Regions from separate parts of the Pectobacterium sp. 1950-15 genome, predicted to be linked through region 3. Evidence: predicted binding sites of a transcription regulator. Region 3 holds the regulator's gene; each other region holds the start of a gene.
What was found. Region 3 encodes LexA, which represses DNA repair genes until DNA is damaged. Its sites were predicted from a motif close to TNCTGTATGTACATACAGNA; they were not measured.

Region 1 (4,263 bases), on a different contig from region 3:
GAGCGTTTTGATCTGTGAAAGGGAAAGAATCGCGGCCATCTGCGTGGCCAGCGTCACCATGAACGACTCTTCGTTTTTATCAAACTGACGATGTTCACGCTGTTGCACCACCAGTACGCCGAGCAGATGGCGACGGTGGATAATGGGAACGCCAAGAAAAGAGCGGAAATGTTGCTCTTTCACCGCGGGGATATATTTGAAACTGGGATGCGCGCGAGCATCGGCTAGATTGATAGGCTCGGCACGTTGCCCGACCAGCCCGACAATACCTTGCCCAAACGCCAGCGTCACCGTGCGCCCGCGCGGCTTTTTCAACCCGCGCGTTGCCATCAGGTAATAACATTGACGATCGTGATCGGCCAGATAAATGGAACAGACTTCCGTGTCCATAGCCTGACAGGTCTCATTGACCAGAATGTCCAGCGCATCACTAAGGCGGGCCGTTGCCGCAACGTTTTCGACAATTTCTCGCAAGCGCGTGAGCATAATGTGCCTGAATTACCCTCTTTTTCGCCGGGGACCGGATGGGGTCGCCACCCGAGCCGCAACACTCTCCTGAAGCAGTATCACCGGGTTGATAAATTCCTTCATCACGCGACGATACACATCTCGCTTAAAAGAGACGACCTGACGTACCGGATACCAGTAACTCACCCAACGCCAGCCATCAAATTCCGGCGTGCCGCTGCTTTGCATATTGATATCCGACTCATTACACATCAACTGTAGCAAAAACCATTTCTGCTTTTGGCCGATACAGACCGGTTTTGTATCCCAACGCACCAAACGCTTTGGTAATTTATAGCGTAACCAGTTTCGGGTAGATGCCAGTACGCGCACATCCTTTTTTCTTAACCCGACTTCTTCAAACAGTTCGCGGTACATCGCCTGCTCAGCACTTTCACCGGGGTTAATTCCCCCCTGCGGAAACTGCCAGGAGTGCTGACCATAGCGCCGGGCCCACATCACCTGCCCCTGCCGATTACAGATTACAATACCAACGTTTGGGCGGTAGCCATCATCATCGATCACCGGACTACCTCAATAAACATCAATGCAAAGATGACCTGATTGTTTCACACTCCCGTCAGGCGGTAAACCACTGCTTAGAAAGCATGTGATACTAATAAAAGTAAGATAACCCACAGATAAGATCAAAGTTATAAACATGTGAAGGCTGAAATTCGTAATTTATTCACTTTTTCTGTGGACATCTTTGTGCAGAACCCATGAAGAAGTGAGTAAAACTCATTTTTCACGAAGAAAAAATATTACTGTAAATTAAAAAATAGTGCTTTTTATTCATAAAATTACAGTCCATCTTATTGGTAATATCGCCCCCTTTATTTTTGTTCAAATGGCATACAACACAAGATTGGCGAAAGATCGCACTATGCCGTTTTTATCCACAGGTAATGCCTCAAAGTCAGGCAATAAATAGGCAAAAACAGCAAAATGACCGCGAGTCAAGGCTGTAAATCGAACCAGTAATTCATGTTTATGTGGGTTATCCAAGAAATCTGTGGATAACCTAGTGTAAGATCCTGTTTATTGTCGGTGGCTATACGTGCACAGTTTGCAAAACGATGTGTAGTGATCGCCATCACACTAAAAAAAAGCGCTACGAATCATGCTATTATTGTTTTTCTCCACAGCCTTACAGACTGTGCATGGGTACGCCCTTCCTGTTGTATTTTTTTTGAGCGGAAAAATATCGAGCGATACGCTATGAATTCACCCACGGTTCACACGACTGCGCCGCCACACGAGCAAGCCTTGCTGGAACGCGCGCAATCCCTCGCAGGTTATAATCTCGCGGAATTGGCGGACATCGCTCGCCTGCCCCTTCCCGCTAACCTGAAACGTGACAAAGGCTGGATTGGCGTTCTGCTGGAGCGTTTTCTGGGGGCAAGCGCTGGCAGTAAGCCCGAGCAGGATTTCCCCGACATCGGCGTTGAGCTAAAAACCATTCCGATTGATGAACAGGGTAAACCGCTGGAAACCACCTTCGTCTGCGTCGCGCCGTTGACAGGCAACAGCGGCGTCACGTGGGAAAGCAGCCACGTACGACACAAGCTCGCGCGGGTACTGTGGATTCCGGTGGAAGGATCGCGGCACATTCCACTAGGGGAACGCCGTATTGGTACGCCGCTGATCTGGAGCCCCAGCGAAGAAGAAGAGGAACAACTGCGCTGCGATTGGGAAGAGTTGATGGATCTGATCGTGCTTGGTCAGGTAGAAAGCATCACCGCCCGACATGGCGAAGTGCTACAGCTACGCCCCAAAGCGGCAAATAGCCGGGCCTTAACGGAGGCCATTGGCGAATTTGGTCAGCCGATTCTGACGCTACCTCGCGGGTTCTACCTGAAAAAAACCTTTACCGCGCCGCTGCTGGCTCGCCACTTTATGCAGCTCAGCAACTGAGTTTCATGAGCGCTATGCTTCTTCAGTACGATACTTCGTCGTACACTGATCTTGTTGTGACAAGGGAATATGACCTGGGAAAAGCCTGACGCCGACCCAGAGCAAAAGGGACGCCAGCACATGGACCACATACGAAGTATGACGAGTATATCTTTACGACATCACACTTTCGCTTGCCTACGCACCGAGCTGGCAGAGTATAATATCGTTTACGTTTCGTTTAAGGTGTATTGATATAATGTTTGATTGGATTGTTGATCCGAACGCTTGGTTGGCATTGGGAACGCTGACTATTCTGGAAATCGTTCTTGGGATCGATAACATTATCTTCCTGTCTCTGGTTGTCGCCAAACTGCCTAAAGCCCAACAAAACAAAGCGCGCCGCATCGGGCTGATGGGGGCGATGTTGATGCGTTTGGGACTGCTCGCGTCTATTGCCTGGGTCATGCGTTTGACTGACCCACTGTTTACCGCGTTCAACAACGAAATTTCCACGCGTGACCTGATTCTGTTCTTCGGGGGGCTCTTCCTGATCTGGAAGTCGAGCAAGGAAATTCACGAAACCGTCGAAGGCGGTTCAGAAGACCACACTTCCAAGGTGTATTCGTTCTTTGGCGCGATTGTGCAGATCATGCTGCTGGATATTATCTTCAGCCTGGACTCGGTGATCACCGCCGTTGGCCTGTCTGACCATCTTTTCATTATGATGGCAGCAGTCATTATCGCCGTTGGTGTGATGATGTTCTCCGCGCGCCCTATCGGCGAGTTTGTCGAACGCCATCCGTCCGTCAAAATGCTGGCCTTGTCGTTCCTGATCCTGGTCGGGTTCACCCTGATTCTGGAAAGCTTCGACGTTCACGTACCGAAAGGCTACATCTACTTCGCCATGTTCTTCTCGATGTCCGTCGAGGCGCTGAACCTGCTGCGCAGTAAAAAAGAGAAAACGGCACACTGATCGCCGCATAGCGAGCAATCAAAACGTCAGACGACCTAGTCAGGCGGCAAGCAGCCGCCTGATTACACAAAATTAACGTCCTCAACACGCATTTTTTCCATTATTCCTACGTTATCCCTCACGACCATTTGCTAGACTCACTTAAGTTTTTGCATTTATGAATGGGTTAATACGATGAAAGTACGGATGAAAATGGCAGTGACACTGGCGTTATTATTTACCCTTGCGGGCTGTTCCAGCGACTACGTGATGGCGACAAAAGAGGGGCAAATGCTTCTGACGCAGGGAAAACCCGTGCTGGATAAAGATACCGGTCTGCTCAGCTATATCGATGAGCAGGGTAATCAGAAACAGATCAACAGCGACCAAGTCTCCCAAATCGTGCAGCGCTAACGGCAACGTTAGCCCGCACTCCCCCCATCGGGCGACGTTCTCTGACAAAATCCCACAAAAGGGTAACAGAAGAGACTTCCCCACTCGCCACGGCTTCGTTATAGTCGAATTCAGGTGTGTTCTCCCAAACTCATTGGAATCGCAGAAAATCATGCGGAAATGAGGAGAAATACGCCTGCTATTTTCAGACATAAGGAAGCTGGCAATGCAATATCACCGTATTCCCCATAGTTCTTTAGAAGTGAGCGTGCTGGGTCTTGGTACGATGACCTTTGGCGAACAGAACAGCGAAGCAGACGCTCATGCCCAGTTAGATCACGCCATTGCCGCAGGTGTTAACCTGATTGACACAGCAGAAATGTACGCCGTTCCTCCACGCCCGGAAACACAGGGGTTAACCGAGAGCTATATCGGTTCCTGGCTGAAATCCCGTGGCGGCCGTGAAAAACTGATTGTGGCAAGCAAAGTCTCCGGCCCTGTGCGCGGAAACG
Region 2 (4,263 bases), on a different contig from region 3:
TGACGGTCAGTCCGTCCAGATAACGTTCAGCATCCAGTGCTGCCATACAGCCGGTACCTGCGGAGGTAATGGCCTGACGGTAGATGTGGTCCATGACGTCACCTGCAGCAAAGACACCAGGAATGCTGGTTTGCGTTGCATTGCCGTGAATGCCAGATTGCACTTTGATATAACCGTTTTCCAGTTCCAGTTGACCGCCGAACACGGCTGTATTCGGACTGTGACCGATAGCGATAAATACGCCAGCCAGCTCCAGTTCTTCCGCTGCATCGCTTTGCGTATCGCGGATACGAACACCGGTCACACCCATGTCATCACCCAGCACTTCGTCCAGCGTACGGTTGGTATGCAGGATGATGTTGCCGTTTTTAACTTTGTCCATCAGTCGGTCAATCAGAATCTTCTCTGAACGGAACGTCTCGCGGCGGTGGATTAAATGCACTTCTGCCGCGATGTTCGACAGATACAGTGCTTCTTCGACGGCAGTATTCCCGCCACCCACCACGGCAACTTTCTGATTACGGTAGAAGAACCCGTCACAGGTTGCACAGGCGGAAACGCCCTTGCCTTTAAATGCCTCTTCAGACGGCAGACCAAGGTAGCGAGCCGATGCGCCAGTGGCGATGATCAGCGCGTCACAGGTGTACTCGTCGCTATCACCGAATAAACGGAAGGGGCGGTTCTGCAAATCAACACGTTCAATATGATCGAAGATCACTTCGGTATTGAACTTGGTTGCATGCGCGTGCATGCGTTCCATTAACAGTGGGCCTGTTAAATCATCGGCGTCGCCCGGCCAGTTTTCTACTTCGGTCGTGGTCGTCAACTGACCGCCTTTTTCCATACCGGTGATTAATACTGGCTGTAAGTTCGCCCGTGCAGCATAAACTGCGGCAGTATAGCCAGCGGGGCCTGAACCCAGAATCAATAACTTGTGATGTTTAACGGTACCCATGCTTTCCTCATTTCATGACGGTGGATAATGTCCATATGAACAGTCTCTACCACGGACAATGAGAATGATTGTAAGGAAATTACAGGAGTAAAAAAAGTATGCAGAAAAGTTGCTGGCTATTTGTTTAATCGTTAATGACGATGGTGTCGACAAATAGCTGAAAAATCAGCCACATTCATAAGTAAAATGATTGAAGTTACCTCGGCGAATGGCTCTGGCTTATCCAATCTGGCAGTTTCTTCTGATTTTCGTTGTTTTGCTTTGACAATCCGCTGTGCATTTGCGAAAACATCTGGGTAAGAGGAAATTTTTTGTATGTGAACAGTTAAAAGCTCGGCTTTTTATTCGTTTTTGCGCAGGTAGTAGGCCTTTGGGCCACGGATATGACGTGATGGTCTTTTTCGCGGGTGAGCAATACGTGGGGCGAGAACGAGAAGTTAATGACTTTTGATATACAAAATAGGCAGCGTGTCTTCTTTAAGGGTAGCTCTGATACATGAGGTCTATCGGGGTAAAGCGGGTGCAGGGAAAAGTGAAGAGAGACAATAATAATGGTAGACACTAAAAAACGGCCAGGAAAAGATCTCGATCGTATTGATCGTAACATCCTGAACGAATTGCAAAAAGATGGGCGTATTTCCAATGTCGAGCTGTCCAAACGTGTTGGGCTGTCGCCAACACCTTGTCTGGAACGTGTGCGTCGTCTGGAAAGACAGGGCTTCATTAACGGCTACACAGCGCTGCTAAACCCGCATTATCTGGATGCGTCACTGCTGGTTTTTGTTGAAATAACGCTAAACCGCGGCGCGCCTGATGTATTTGAACAGTTCAATGCTGCGGTGCAGAAGCTGGAAGAAATTCAGGAGTGTCATCTGGTTTCCGGTGACTTTGACTACCTGTTGAAAACGCGTGTGCCAGACATGTCTGCTTACCGTAAGCTCCTGGGTGAAACGCTACTGCGTTTGCCGGGCGTAAACGACACCCGTACTTACGTGGTGATGGAAGAAGTGAAGCAAAGCAACCGTCTGGTCATTAAGACGCGATAAACGTGTGGGTGCAAAACCCGATAAATTCAGCTACACTCCTGTGAATTTATACAGTTCCAGCGCCGAGTTTTCTCGGCGCTTTGTCATAAACCTTACAGGCCCCTGGAGAGACTCTTGAGCCAGGAATATACAGAAGATAAAGACGTTACCCTGAAAAAACTCAGTGGAACGCGTCGTTTGCTTGAAGCGATTTTAATCGTTGTGGCACTTTTTGCGGTTTATCTCAGTGTCGCACTACTCAGTTTCAGCCCCTCCGATCCCAGTTGGTCACAGACTGCATGGCACGAACCGATTCACAACCTTGGTGGTGTAGCAGGCGCATGGCTGGCGGATACGCTGTTCTTTATTTTTGGTGTACTGGCGTATGCCATTCCGCCGATCATGTTATCCCTGTGCTGGGCTGCCTTCCGTCAGCGTGATAACCACCAGTCTATCGACTACTTTACCTTTTCACTTCGCCTGATTGGGACATTGGCGCTGATCCTGACCTCGTGTGGTCTGGCTGCGTTGAATATTGACGATCTCTACTATTTTGCTTCCGGTGGTGTCTTGGGAAGCCTGTTGAGCAGCTCAATGATCCCGCGTTTCAACAGCATGGGTGCGACGCTGATTCTGCTGTGCGTGTGGGGGGCTGGGTTAACGCTGTTTACCGGCTGGTCATGGTTAACGATCGCTGAAAAAATTGGTGCCGGTGTCTTGGGCTGTCTGACATTTATGTCAAACCGTTCACGTCGCGATGAAGACTACCGCGAAGAAAATGACCGTGAAGAAGATGAACGCGATGTGCTTAACCTGCGCCACGGTGACGTGTCGGACGAGGCGGTAACGCAACAGCGCGATGAGGATGATGTGCTGTTTTCTGCGCCTTCTGTGGCTGATGCTGCAAACGACATTGCGGCAGACAATAAGATGGAAGCGTCATCATCTTCCGCCGAAAACGCGTCGACTGCTACTCCACCGGCTTTCTCAGCAGAAATGCCTGCGGCAGGGGCAACATTCCCTGAACGGGTTGCGTCTGATTCGCCATTGTCTGATTCCGTGCCTGCTACTGTGCCACCTGTTGCCTCATCATCGGTTGATACGGCATCGTCGCTAAATCCGCCGCTGTATTCGTTTGAAATCCCTGAAACACCCGCAGCGATGCCAGAGATCGCAACGTCGCCTGAACTCCATAACAGTGCGTATACGCCTTACGGCAATAGTTACGGAGAGCGTGCGGTACCGCCAATCGTAACGGCACCGGTGGTTCAACCCTTTGCTGAACCGCCACAGCCTGCACGCGATACGGATTTCAACGCCAACAACACCTTTATGCCAGCGTTCAGCGCTGATGGGGATGACAACCCGCAGATTAAACGCGGTGTCGGGCCGGAGCTGCCGCGTCCTAATCCGGTGCGCATTCCTACTCGTCGCGAACTGGCGTCGTACGGAATCAAACTGCCGTCACAGCGGTTGGCCGAAGAGCAGGCAAGGCTACAGGCGCAGAATGAGAGTGCGGAAACGGAATTGACGAATGATATCTATCAGGAAGAAACACCGGAGGATATTGCCCGTCAGGAAGCCGCTTTGCAGCAGGAATACCTGAATCAGCAGCGTCAACGTTACGGTGATGAATATCCGTTACAGGAAGAGGATGAAGACGCGCTCCTGCAAGCACAGTTAGCCAGAGATTTCGCTGCACAGCAGCAGTCCCGTTATGATGCTAATGCGTTGCAGCGCGATGAGGTCATTTCAGCTCCGGTAGCATCGCCGGTGGTCAGTGAACCCGTTCAGCCAGCTTCTGTGGCTGCGCATAACGATTTTTCATTCTCGCCGTTTAGCGCGGAGAATAATCGTGAGCCTGAGCCGCCTATGTTCAGTGAACCGACGTATACGCCACCGTCTTATCGTGCCGAACCCGATCTTCCACCGATGCATGCTGGTGAGGATGACGACGATGCTGATGAGCGCCACCCGTTGATGTTTGGTCAGCCAGCGCAACCAACGTCAGCGCCTGTAGAGCCCGCGAAACAGGAAACAGTGGCAACACCAACGCATCATCCTGCAATGGATGGCCTGATTCATCCGTTCCTGATGCGCAATGAACAACCGCTACAGAAGCCGACTACGCCGCTACCAACGTTGGATTTGCTGACTCCGCCGCCTGCCAGCGAAGCGCCTATTGATAATTTCGCGTTGGAACAGACGGCGCGATTAATTGAAGCGCGTCTGGCTGATTTCCGGGTAAAAGCGGATGTGGTCGATCATTCGCCAGGCCCGGTG
Region 3 (4,263 bases):
GGAATTTTGAATATACCCACCAGATTAACTAGCTAACAATCCAACGTCCACACAATTACTATCGGTTTAAGAAATAATTATCTGGGGGGATAAAGATTATGATCACACGAAGAGCAGCGGGGCAATGCGGCCAGGCCGACTATGGCTGGTTGCAGGCACGCTATACATTCTCTTTTGGTCACTATTTTGACCCACAGCTGCTGGGCTACGCCTCTCTGCGCGTGCTCAATCAGGAAGTATTGGCGCCGGGGGCATCATTCCAGCCGCGAACCTACCCACGGGTTGATATCCTGAATATTATTCTTCAGGGTGAGGCAGAATACCGCGACAGCAATGGCTGCCACATTCAGGCCAAAGCCGGAGATGTGCTGCTGCTCGCCACTCAGCCAAACGTCAGCTATAGCGAACATAATACCAACGCCAGTAAGCCACTGACGCGGCTGCAATTATGGCTGAACGCCTGCCAGACCCGCGAGAACAGCCCGTTACAGCGTATGGAATTAGATTCATCAAGCCATACTCTGCTTGCCTCGCCGGAAGGTGAACAGACCAGCCTGCAACTGCGCCAACAGGTTTGGATCCATCACGTCGATCTCCAGCAGAATGAGCAAAGCACGATCGCGCTACAGGGCAATCAGGCATACCTCCAGTTGATCCACGGTTCAATGGTGGTAAAAGGTAATCAGAGCAGTGAAGCCCTACACTGCGGCGATGGCGCCTTTATCAAAGAAGAAACAACGTTGACGCTACGGGCAGACGCACCTTTGCGGGCGCTGCTTATCGACTTGGTCGTGTAGCGTTCTGCCCGTTGCTTTATCAGGAAAACGCCGCCAGTTCGGCGTTTTTATTCAGCCGTGGTAAGATATCCGTCTTGTTCCTCAATGCGTCAGGGTGATATGACAATGGATTCAACCAAACAGGACAAACTTCTTGCCCAGGCTGAACAGATTTGTCAGCAGCGCGCTGTGCGTCTCACGCCGCAGCGGTTAGAGGTTTTACGCCTAATGGCACAGCAGTCCGGTGCTATCAGCGCTTATGACCTGCTGGATCTGCTGCGAGTTTCCGAACCTCAGGCCAAACCGCCGACCGTCTACCGCGCACTGGATTTTCTGCTGGAACAAGGCTTCATTCATCGAGTCGAGTCAAACAACAGCTATGTGCTGTGTCACCATATCGAAGACCACAGCCATACGTCAGCTCTGTTCATCTGCGATCGCTGCGGGCAGGTTACGGAACGTCAAACCGAAGGTGTGGAAGAAACACTGCGTAGCCTAGCACAGCAGTCAGGATTTACGCTGCGCCACAGCGTTGTGGAAGCGCACGGGCTGTGTGGTGGCTGTCAGGAAGTGGCATCGTGCAAACAGCCAGACCATTGCGATCACGACCACACCGTTCCGATTAAAAAGCGTTAACCTCTATTAAAAAACGATAGCCCCGAGGGCTATCGTCCCTTTCTGCGAAGAAGCATCACGTTCACTACCAGTGATATTTGTGGTGTTCTTCCCAGTGCTTCACTTCTTTCTCTGCCGCTTCTTTTGCGTATCCGTAACGTTCCTGGATTCTCCCCACCAGTTGGTCACGTTTACCTTCGATGACCGTCAGATCGTCATCCGTTAATTTGCCCCATTGCTCTTTCGCTTTACCTTTAAACTGTTTCCAGTTACCGCTGGCTTGGTCTTTATTCATAAGAATCTCCGTACCTGAGGTGTATTGCGCATAAACGAATCATGACTACCGACGTAGGCGTCAGTGTCAGATAAATCGGTCTATTCAGTAAGCAGCGTCATCATGGTGCGAACCATCACGGTGTTCTTCGCCACTGTCTCCCTTGATTGCCGGGCTAACCTAAATGTGATGGCAGATGATCAATCACAAAACGACAAAATAAAGATTAAAATGCTTACATTGATAAAAATCATAGCCGAATATTTTAATGAAAATGAAAAATAAGGAATCCGTAGCTGAAAAAGGCGTTGGGCACGAGAAAATCACCGCAAAAAGCAGTGGAAAAACAGGCGGTAAGGGGAATCGTAGAAAATACGCGCTAAATGTAACGAAATATATACAGCTAGCCGATTAACATGCGGGGAAACTCACATATGAAGCAATTCACACATGAAGCGATTAACACAAAGAGGATGATGCACTAACTCAGCAAACGAGCAGTGCATCTCGATGAACCGTTAGCTCCAATCGCTGTTACGAATAACGCCAACCGCTAAGCCTTCTATCGAAAAGCTTTGTTGACGCAGATCGACAACAATCGGGGCAAACTCTTCGTTTTCCGCGAGAAGATGCACCGTATTGCCCTGCTTTTTCAGGCGCTTCACCGTCACTTCATCATCAATACGCGCGACGACAATCTGCCCATTGCGTACATCTTCTGTTTTATGCACGGCCAGTAAATCGCCATCCATAATACCGATGTCTTTCATCGACATACCGCTCACCCGCAGCAAAAAGTCAGCGCTGGGTTTGAACATGGCAGGGTCAACCTGATAGTGACATTCGATATGTTCCTGCGCCAGCAGAGGCTCACCAGCTGCCACGCGACCAACCAGGGGAATACCCGTCTCTTCTTCCATCAGCAGACGAATACCGCGAGAAGCACCCGATACAATTTCAATCACGCCTTTACGCGCCAGCGCTTTAAGATGTTCTTCAGCCGCATTCGGAGAGCGAAACCCCAGCTGTTGAGCAATTTCCGCGCGCGTTGGCGGCATTCCGGTCTGCGCAATATGATCGCGGATCAGGTCATAAACCTGCTGCTGCCTTGCTGTTAATACTTTCATTCCGCCCCCTGGTTGTTTATACAGTCTTGCTGTGAGTATATACAGGTAAGCCACAATTGGGAATGGAGATATCGGCAAAGCCTCTGACTTTTATTCATTTATGCGTACCGTCAGGCAAAATGTTGCCAGAGGATGCTGCCCCACACGACAGCCGCTAACACGATGGCAACAAAAACAGCCGCCGAGCCGATATCTTTCGCCCGGCCGGATAATTCGTGATGCTCGAGGCCAATACGATCGACAACCGCTTCAATCGCGCTGTTAGCCAACTCAAAGAGCATAATCAATACGACGGACCCGATCAGCAGGAGCTTTTCGACCAGGGTAACCGGCAGCAAACACGCGATAATCACGCCGACAACCGTCAGTATTGTTTCCTGACGAAACGCCGCCTCATGCTGCCACGCCTGCTTTAGCCCCTTAAGGGAATAACCGGTCGCCTTAATAATCCGGGTCATCCCCGTTGCTTTATTCATTTATCCTCCATTCTTTACGTAAAATAGTTCGCATTTTAACGCGCTTACGTTGTCTCACCACCACAGATTTCCGACGCAGTTTCTGGTATCCTTGCGGCGCATTGCTAACAAGAGGCTTCAAGTTGTTATGTCAGGTTGGCGTAAAATTTACTATAAACTATTGAATCTCCCACTGAAACTGCTGGTTAAAAGCAAAGTTATTCCCGCAGATCCCGTGGTCGAGTTGGGGTTAGATCCCTCACGTCCTATACTCTATGTTCTGCCTTATAATTCTCAGGCAGATCTCTTGACGCTACGTGCGAAGTGCCTGGCATTGGGGTTACCCGATCCCTCGCAGTCGTTCGAATTCAGCGGCGTCGAACTCCCCAGCCACGTCTTTATTAATGACGGGCCGCGAGTCTTCCGCTATTACGTTCCCAAGCAGAAATCCGTCAAACTGTTCCACGACTATCTGGACTTGCATCGCGCCAATCCAGATTTAGACGTACAGATGGTGCCGGTTTCCGTGATGTTTGGGCGCTCTCCGGGTCGGGAAGGCCATGCTCAGGCCGCACCGCACCTGCGCTTGCTCAACGGTATCGAGAAATTCTTCGCCGTCCTGTGGCTAGGCCGCGACAGTTTTGTCCGCTTCTCTAGCCCGGTGTCGCTGCGCTATATGGCGACCGAACATGGCACTGACAAAACCATAGCTCACAAACTGGCGCGCGTCGCGCGTATGCACTTCTCTCGCCAGCGTTTGGCGGCAGTTGGCCCGCGCTTGCCGGTACGTCAGGAGCTATTTAACAAGCTGCTGGATTCCAAAGCGATCAAGAAAGCCGTGGACGATGAGGCGCGCAGTAAGAAGATTTCTACTGAGAAAGCGCAGCAGAACGCGATTGCGCTGATGGAAGAAATCGCCGCCGACTTCTCCTATGAGGCCGTGCGTCTGTCGGATCGTGTCTTAAGCTGGACGTGGAACCGCCTTTATCAAGGGATCAACGTCCATAACGCCGAAC

Region 1: mutH (DNA mismatch repair endonuclease MutH) is a predicted target of LexA. The motif match lies at 1,471-1,490, and genes of this name have one in related genera.
Region 2: WCT94_RS10215 (DNA translocase FtsK 4TM domain-containing protein) is a predicted target of LexA. The motif match lies at 2,038-2,057, and genes of this name have one in related genera.

What each region holds. Positions count from the first base shown of each region.
Region 1 is NZ_JBBBQR010000001.1:181,229-185,491, forward strand. Features, by position in the region: gene ptsP (phosphoenolpyruvate--protein phosphotransferase) at 1-486, opposite strand, end outside; gene rppH (RNA pyrophosphohydrolase) at 499-1,032, opposite strand; gene mutH (DNA mismatch repair endonuclease MutH) at 1,729-2,424, shown strand; gene WCT94_RS00750 (TerC family protein) at 2,663-3,379, shown strand; gene WCT94_RS00755 (YgdI/YgdR family lipoprotein) at 3,554-3,772, shown strand; gene WCT94_RS00760 (NADP(H)-dependent aldo-keto reductase) at 3,978-4,263, shown strand, end outside.
Region 2 is NZ_JBBBQR010000007.1:134,685-138,947, reverse strand. Features, by position in the region: gene trxB (thioredoxin-disulfide reductase) at 1-955, opposite strand, end outside; gene lrp (leucine-responsive transcriptional regulator Lrp) at 1,507-2,001, shown strand; gene WCT94_RS10215 (DNA translocase FtsK 4TM domain-containing protein) at 2,116-4,263, shown strand, end outside.
Region 3 is NZ_JBBBQR010000002.1:86,802-91,064, forward strand. Features, by position in the region: gene WCT94_RS02500 (pirin family protein) at 99-797, shown strand; gene zur (zinc uptake transcriptional repressor Zur) at 903-1,412, shown strand; gene WCT94_RS02510 (CsbD family protein) at 1,477-1,686, opposite strand; gene lexA (transcriptional repressor LexA) at 2,184-2,792, opposite strand; gene WCT94_RS02520 (diacylglycerol kinase) at 2,903-3,268, opposite strand; gene plsB (glycerol-3-phosphate 1-O-acyltransferase PlsB) at 3,396-4,263, shown strand, end outside.